2 linked regions of the Cellvibrio sp. PSBB006 genome follow. The protein of the gene in region 2 interacts with the protein of the main gene of each other region in a pairwise test. Links are inferred from orthologs where the notes say so. Each region holds a gene or a part of one and is shown on either strand. Other genes may lie near its edges.

Evidence for each region. Proteins that work in one complex are often made in the same cells at the same time.
Region 1: the proteins of CBR65_RS21250 (region 2) and clpA interact in binary tests that used the Escherichia coli proteins (3 or more experiments, as listed by UniProt). The link is inferred for Cellvibrio sp. PSBB006 from one-to-one orthologs.

Annotation. Positions count from the first base shown.
Region 1 is NZ_CP021382.1:1,799,736-1,803,699, forward strand. The notes cover bases 1-3,016. They hold clpA (ATP-dependent Clp protease ATP-binding subunit ClpA), read right to left. Parts: upstream 2,648-3,016; coding sequence 353-2,647; downstream 1-352. Other genes in these bases: infA (translation initiation factor IF-1), read left to right, coding at 40-258; clpS (ATP-dependent Clp protease adapter ClpS), read right to left, coding at 2,710-3,016. Also shown: more of clpS, read right to left, coding at 3,017-3,084; cold shock domain-containing protein CspD, read left to right, coding at 3,421-3,660; CBR65_RS07490 (NADP-dependent isocitrate dehydrogenase), read right to left, coding at 3,916-3,964. UniProt on the Escherichia coli protein: ATP-dependent specificity component of the ClpAP protease. It directs the protease to specific substrates. It has unfoldase activity. The primary function of the ClpA-ClpP complex appears to be the degradation of unfolded or abnormal proteins.
Region 2 is NZ_CP021382.1:5,095,991-5,100,375, forward strand. What follows is about bases 320-3,636. They hold CBR65_RS21250 (response regulator), read right to left. Parts: upstream 3,328-3,636; coding sequence 520-3,327; downstream 320-519. Other genes in these bases: recO (DNA repair protein RecO), read left to right, coding at 320-515; cysM (cysteine synthase CysM), read left to right, coding at 3,474-3,636. Also shown: more of recO, read left to right, coding at 1-319; more of cysM, read left to right, coding at 3,637-4,370. UniProt on the Escherichia coli protein: Member of the two-component regulatory system UvrY/BarA involved in the regulation of carbon metabolism via the CsrA/CsrB regulatory system. Phosphorylates UvrY, probably via a four-step phosphorelay.

The DNA of each region.
Region 1 (3,964 bases), 3.3 Mb from region 2 along the record:
TTTTACCCCCATCCGCTAGGACACCGAGGACACTGCCGCATGGCAAAAGAAGACAATATTGAATTTGAAGGCGAAGTAATCGATACACTGCCCAACACAACCTTCCGGGTCAAACTGGAAAATGGCCACGTAGTTACCGCCCACATCTCCGGCAAAATGCGCAAAAACTATATTCGCATCCTGACCGGGGATAAAGTCAAAGTCGAGATGACCCCTTACGACCTCAGCAAAGGTCGGATCACCTACCGCGCCCGCTAATCTATCCGGGGCTTTGAATTCCCTTATTCCATAAACAACAAAAGCCGCTAAGCGGCTTTTGTTGTTACAGGCATCGAGTCCGTGGAAGTGACAATCAGGCTGGTTGAAGCTCCTGCTTGGTCTTGATATCCAATACCAATTGATCCTTGTAGGGATCAAGCTCTACCTCTACTACACCCCCACCGCTGGATAAAGAACCGAACAATATCTCTTCCGCGAGCGGCTTCTTGAGTTTTTCCTGAATCAAACGGGCCATCGGACGAGCCCCCATTTTTTCATCGTAACCATGAACAGCCAACCACTCACGCGCATCCTCGGAAATCTCCAGGGTGACATGCTTGTCGTCCAGCTGGGTTTGCAACTCCATCAGGAATTTATCCACAACTGTTTTAATGACCCCAATAGTCAACGGCGCAAACTGCACAATGGCGTCGAGACGGTTACGGAATTCCGGTGTAAACATCTTTTTAATCGCTTCCATACCATCGGTGGTGTGATCCTGATGCGTGAAACCGATGGACGGACGACTCATAATTTCCGCTCCGGCATTGGTCGTCATGATCAGGATGACATTGCGAAAATCTGCCTTGCGACCATTGTTGTCCGTCAACGTCCCATGATCCATCACTTGCAAAAGCAGGTTAAAGACTTCCGGGTGCGCCTTCTCAATTTCATCCAACAACACAACGCAATGCGGTTGCTTGGTCACGGCGTCAGTCAACAATCCACCTTGATCAAAACCAACGTAGCCCGGTGGAGCACCGATTAAACGTGACACCGTATGGCGCTCCATGTACTCGGACATGTCAAACCGCAACAGCTCAAGCCCCATGCATTTAGCCAACTGGCGACAAACCTCTGTCTTACCTACACCGGTAGGGCCGGCAAACAAGAAGGAACCTATCGGTTTTTCAACCGAGTTCAATCCTGCACGCGACAACTTGATCGCCGTGGCCAATGTATCAATCGCCTCGTTTTGACCAAAGACAGTCATCTTCAGATTTTCATCCAGCTTACGGAGCAATTCTTTATCTGAAGAAGACACACTCTTCGGCGGAATCCGCGCGATCTTGGCCACTACATTTTCCACATCGGCAACGCCGATGGTTTTCTTCCGTTTACTTGGCGGCAGCAACTGTTGATACGCGCCCGCTTCATCAATGACATCGATCGCTTTATCCGGCAAAAAACGATCATTAATGTAACGCTCAGCCAACTCTGCCGCTGCACGCAATGCAGGATCGGTGTAGCGCAAATTGTGATGTTTCTCAAAACGGCTCTTGAGCCCTTTCAAAATTTGATAAGTCTCGTCCACAGACGGCTCATTAACATCAACTTTTTGGAAGCGACGCGACAAGGCGCGATCCTTATCAAAGATACCGCGATATTCCTGATAGGTGGTCGAACCCATACACCGGATTTCGCCGGAAGACAGCAGCGGTTTCAGCAAATTGGATGCATCCATCACGCCTCCGGATGCTGCACCAGCTCCGATGATCGTATGAATTTCGTCGATAAACAGGATCGAATTCTTTTGTTTTTTGAGCTCCGTCAATAAACCTTTGAAACGCTTCTCAAAGTCACCACGGTACTTGGTTCCCGCCAATAACGCACCCATGTCGAGCGAATACACAACACTGTTAACCAGCGGTTCTGGAACATCGCCATCCACAATACGCTTGGCTAAACCTTCAGCGATTGCCGTTTTACCTACACCGGATTCACCCACTAATAATGGGTTGTTTTTCCTGCGACGTGAAAGAATCTGGCAAACGCGTTCGACCTCAAACTCGCGCCCGACCAAGGGATCAACTCGCCCTTGCATGGCTAGCTCATTGAGGTTGGCTGCGAAACTTTCCAGCGGGCTTTGCGAAGCGGAATCACCACCAATCGCATCTTCATCTTGCTGTTCATGAGAATGGCCGGCGTCGTTGCCGTGCTCCGAATGGCCGGCCACTTTATGAATACCATGGGTGATGTAATTAACCACATCAATGCGCGCGATATTTTGCTGCTTGAGATAGTAAACCGCCTGGCTTTCCTGCTCACTAAAGATTGCCACCAGTACGTTAGCCCCAGTAACTTCTTGTTTACCGGACGATTGCACATGGAATACAGCGCGTTGCAAAACGCGTTGAAAGCCTAGCGTCGGCTGGGTTTCACGTTCGGTATCATTTTCGGGAATAAGCGGCGTCGTAGAGTCAACAAATTCAATCAACTCTTTACGCAAACTTGTCAGATCCGCACCACAGGCGCGCAGCACACTTGCTGCAGAATCGTTATCAATCAACGCTAGCAATAAATGTTCAACGGTCATGAACTCATGGCGCTTGGAGCGAGCACCTTTAAAGGCGAGATTCAAGGTTACTTCTAAATCTTTGCTTAACATCGCATTCAACCTCTGGAAGCTAGCAACTTGGACGCAGCACACAGAAACTTGCTGCAACAGGATTACCGCTCTTCATCTTCCACTGCTTCTACTTCACACAGTAGCGGATGCTGGTGCTCCCTGGCGTACTGATTAACCTGAGCGGCTTTTGTTTCCGCTATATCACGAGTATAGACGCCACAAACAGCTTTGCCGTGAATATGTACAGTTAACATCACTCGGGTTGCTTTCTCGCGTGACATTGCGAAAAATAGCTCAAGTATTTCCACCACAAAGTCCATCGGTGTGTAGTCATCATTCAGCATCAACACCTTGTACATTGGCGGACGCTTGAGCTTTGGCTTCGCCTCTAGGACCGCAAGATTCCCATCGAATTCATTGCTGTCGGAATCTTCGTCTTTACTTAAGGTTAGCTGAAGGTAGTCTGGATTTCTCATAGTGAATCAACAGAAATTGAAAGTGTTCTAGCGGTTAAGCGCCATTCTAACCCAATGGTATACCGCTCACACTAACGGGGCTATATACGGGCGAAGACTTGACTTTGGTTCAATTGTTGGATAAAACACATGGTCGCCGCTCAAATAATCATCATTTTGCACGGCATTATTCCAAAACGTTTAACCAACACCCAAAAAACACGCCAAGGGTTTTATAAAACTCGCTCGGTATCGCCATCCAGCAGTAAAGATATTGAACAGTTTTTCCTTGGAAAATAATAACGATAAGGTGCAGGGGTTATTAAAACTCTTGTGCCGGGGCAGAAGGATTTAATCATGCCTACAGGTACAGTCAAGTGGTTCAATAATGCAAAGGGTTATGGCTTTATCCTCTCTGACGAGGGGGGCGAAGACCTTTTTGCGCATTACTCAGCCATCCAGATGGACGGCTATAAAACATTAAAAGCCGGTCAGGTAGTTTCCTTTGAGATCACCAAGGGCGATAAAGGCCTACATGCTGTCAACATCACAGCGGTAGTCACCGAATCCAAGGCTGCAAAAGCTGCCCTTGCGTAAATAACATCAAGGACTTATTGCTTGTCGCTTAATAATTTCTGCCGCCTGAATCTGTTTATAACCCTGGGCTATAAAGGTATTGGATCTTTCCAACCATTATCTTGGTAGTTTGGGAGATTGATACAGATTTCAATACCGAACCAGTGTTAAGACAAAAAAATATTTTGACGGCTTGAAGTCTGGTAAAGGTCTGGAGAAAAAGAAACCCCGGCATTAGCCGGGGTTTCTTTATAAGAGCAGAGCAATCAATTCCAATTAACCCAGCGAAGCCAACGCCTCGTTAAAGGTGTGACTGGGACGCATG
Region 2 (4,385 bases):
TGCTGACGGCTATCGAAGCCTTCGGCCCTGCCTGTCATTTAACCGGTGCCCAGCTTTATAGCGGTTTTTATCTAAATGAGTTACTGGTGCGTTTGCTGCCGGAGATGGATGCCCATCCCCAGTTGTATTATCGCTATCAGGAGAGTTTGCAGCGTTTGCGAGACAATGTTGACCTGGAACCTCTGCTGCGTGATTTTGAATTCACCTTGTTGCAGGATTTGGGTTACGCCATCGACTTTTCTGCGGATGCTCACACGGGTGATGAGATCAGTTCGGAACAACATTATTGGTTTGATACACAAGCAGGTTTTTACCAGGCAGAAAATCTGCACCCATCTACCTCAAGGCTGCCAGTCTTTCAGGGCAAGGACATCCTCGCCATGGCCGCGCGAAATTTTGCGGCACAGGAGACGCGGCAAGCGGCAAAGCGATTGAGCCGTTTGATGTTACAACCTCTATTGGGCTCCAGACCCTTGCGCAGTCGTGAGCTGTTTGCATCCCTGCGCTCTGAATAAATAATTATTCATCCAGCGAAAAAATCGCATTGATGTCGCGGTTATGTCCCCAACTCAATACGTCATCAATGGCTTTATTCAATGACACCATCGCGCCCGGTGCTTGCTCGTATTGTTTGGCCTGCAATAATTTATCCAGCAGACCACTGATTTTTTTCAGCCGCGGTACGCCGCAATAGCAGCAGCTGCCATACAGGCGATGCACCAATTCCTCCAATTTGACAAAATCTTCCTGCTCAAACGCCGCGTTAATATCACAGCGTTCTGCTTCCAGGTTTTGCAATAACATCACCAACATATCCCGTGCGAGTGTTGGTTTGTTATTCGCCAGACGCAAGGAGGTCAGAATATCCACGGAGGTAACATCCTCCGCCAGATCAGTAATCGCGGGCATGCGCGGTTGTGTTACCGAATTTTGTAATTCCTGTGGTGTTACTACGACTTCTTTCTTGCCGGTTTGCGACACCCAGCGATTAACAATATGGGCCAATTGCGCTTCACTGACCGGTTTGCTGACACAGTCATCCATCCCTGCAACCAACAGCTCGTATTTTTGTTCTGTCATGGAGTGTGCCGTCAATGCAATGATGGGCGTGCGTCGCCCTCCGGTTTCCGTTGCACGTAAACGACGTGTGGTTTCAATACCATCCATGCCGGGCATTTGAATATCCATAAATATCACATCAAAATTTTGTTTAGCGCAGATGTCCAGCGCTTCCTTACCGCTGCTTGCCTGCACAACATTGGTATTTAAACCGCGCAACAATTCCGAAGCCAGTTGCAGGTTGGCGGGATTGTCGTCGACCACCAACACCGATGCGCTTGGGCGATTCCGGTGTTCATCCGCTTCCGCTTCCTGGGCGCGGGTGTCCTTAACTGTGATATTTAACTGCCGTCCCAGAGTTTGTAACAGCGAATCGTAGGTGATGGGTTTATTGACGAAAGTGGTTTGTAATTTATCCGCCTGGTTGCGCAGCAAGCGTTGGTGTGCAGCGGTACAACAGGCAATCACCTTGCAATTGAACTCACCCATTAATTGTTCAGTAAGATTATGCAACAGGATCGGTTGGATCTTGCGTTCCGCAGGTGAAATATCAAGGATAACAACATCAACCGGTTGACCCGCATCGCGCGCCTGGCGGAGTGTGGGAAAAATATCATGCACAGCGCTGATCACCTGCGTATCGGTTTCCCACTCCTGCAGCAGCCGGCTGATTTGTGCAGCGGACGCTGAATTCTCACCGCAAACCAGAATTTTTCGTTTATTGAAATTGGGTTTGAAGTTGCTTGTCGGTTGTTTTTTATCGATGCCCAGGCGTGCTGTAAACCAGAAGCTTGAACCTTTTTCCGGTTCACTTTCCACACCGATGTCGCCGCCCATACGCTCCACCAGACCTTTGCTGATGGCGAGGCCGAGTCCAGTGCCGCCGTGTTCCCGCGCACTGGAGGTGTCGACCTGGGCAAAGGCATTAAACAGGCTGTCTTTTTGACTGCGGGCCAGGCCTATACCTTCATCGCTGACCGTCACTTTAATGGTCGCCTGGGATTCCTGTCGCGTGAGTAATACCACATCAACAATGATGTTGCCTTTGTTGCTGAATTTAATGGCATTGCTTACCAGGTTGGTAATAACCTGTTTGAAACGCAATGGATCACCCAACAAATTGGCCGGTATTTCCGGATCGATGTAGGTAATGATTTGCAGATTTTTTTCGTGGGCATCTGGTGCGAGGATATGAATCGCTTCATCGATTGAGCGACGCAGGGGCAAGGGCACGTAATCCAGCGTGAGTTTGCCGGCTTCAATCTTGGAGAAGTCGAGAATACTGTTGATTACTGTGAGCAAATGTTGCGAAGAATCGCGAATCGTATTCAGGTATTCCCGTTGCTGTTCATCCAGATCGGTTTTCAAGGCCAGGTTGGTAAAACCGAGTATGCCGTTGAGCGGTGTACGAATTTCGTGGCTGGTGTTCGCCAGAAATTCTGATTTGATACGGCTGGCTTCCAGCGCTTCCTTGCGCGCGATATCCAGATCAATATTTTGAATCTCGATAGTCTCCAGTGTTTCGCGCAGATCTTCGGTGGACTGGTCAATGTAGGCCTGCATATCCTGCTGCGCTTTTTCCATGGATAACGCCATGGCGTTTACCGTTTCCCCCAACTCTAAAAATTCCTGTCCGTGTTGTGTGTCCACCCGGCTGTGTAATTTTCCTTTCGCGAGTTTACGCACCACACTTTTGATATGGCTGAGCGGAATGGTGATGTTCTGGTGTAACCGAATAGCGAGCCAGGCGGCGAGGATCAAACACAGGACCGTAACCAATACACTGATTAACAGGGTTTCATAACGCAACACCAAAAAGGGTGAATTCAATAACTCCATCTCCACCCAGCCGATAGGTTGTTTGCCGTTGTTATTGACGACCGGGTGGGAAAACAAAATGGATTTCACGGTGATGCGTGTGCTTGGTTTCTCCATGGTCGGCGCGTCGCCGTGGGTGATCTCCATAAATTGCGGCCCCACATGAAAGTGTTGCCCGGTTTCGTGATGATAAAGATGAATCGCGCGGATGAAGGGCTCTTCGAGAGACGCCTCCAGGATTGATGGCACCATATTTTCATCACCGCTGCGCAAGGCATAGTGACTCAGGTGTGCCATCTTTTGCGTCAGCATACCGCCGCGGTGCGACACAAATTTATTGAGTTGTTTAACGTAGAGATACGTCAGGGTACCGGCCAGCATCAGGCTGACGGACAGTGCAGGAATTAATATGAGGCGCCAGACTTGCGCCTTGATACTGTTATATTTCATGAAAACACAAGCCCTGTGAGCACGGACAGACGAGATTAACGGGGTGTCATGCGGATTTTTTTGTTGGTTTCACCATAGCACATTCGGCGGTAGAATAGCCCCCCTTTGCGCCACCCGGCAATCTACTTTCAGGTATTGAGATGAGCATGGATTTCCCCACGATTGAGTCCTTTGTCGGCAACACGCCGCTGGTGCGTTTGCAGCGTTTACCCGGTAAGACGACCAACACTATCCTGCTAAAACTGGAAGGCAATAACCCCGCCGGATCGGTCAAGGATCGTCCGGCACTTTCCATGATTCGCCACGCCGAAGAGCGCGGCTATATCCAGCCCGGTGACACATTGATCGAAGCGACCAGTGGCAATACCGGCATTGCGCTGGCGATGGTTGCGGCGATCAAAGGTTACCGCATGATCCTGATCATGCCGGATAACAGTACCGCCGAACGCAAAGCCTCCATGAGTGCCTACGGAGCGGAACTGATCCTGGTATCCAAAGAAGCGGGTATGGAAGGTGCTCGCGACCTGGCCTTGAAGATGCAGGCAGAAGGTAAGGGCAAGGTGCTGGATCAATTCGGCAACGACGACAACCCGCTCGCCCACTATGAAAGTACCGGCCCGGAAATCTGGCAGCAGACCCGTGGCACGATTACCCATTTTGTCAGTTCCATGGGAACCACGGGCACCATCATGGGTGCGTCGCGTTACCTGAAAGCGCGCAATCCGGCTATTCGTATTATTGGCCTACAACCGGCAGAAGGCGCCAGCATTCCCGGCATCCGTCGTTGGCCGGAAGCCTATCTGCCCAGGATTTACGACAAATCCCGCGTGGATGAAATTGTCAGCATGTCGCAACAGGAAGCGGAAGACACCATGCGCGCACTGGCTCGCAAAGAAGGCATCTTTTGCGGCGTCTCATCCGGTGGTGCTGTTGCTGCCGCACTGCGACTCAGCCAGCAGGTTGACGATGCGGTGATTGTGGCGATTGTGTGTGATCGCGGTGATCGTTACTTGTCTTCCGGTGTTTTCAACGTCGGCGCCTAGTACGCCGACTTCCTC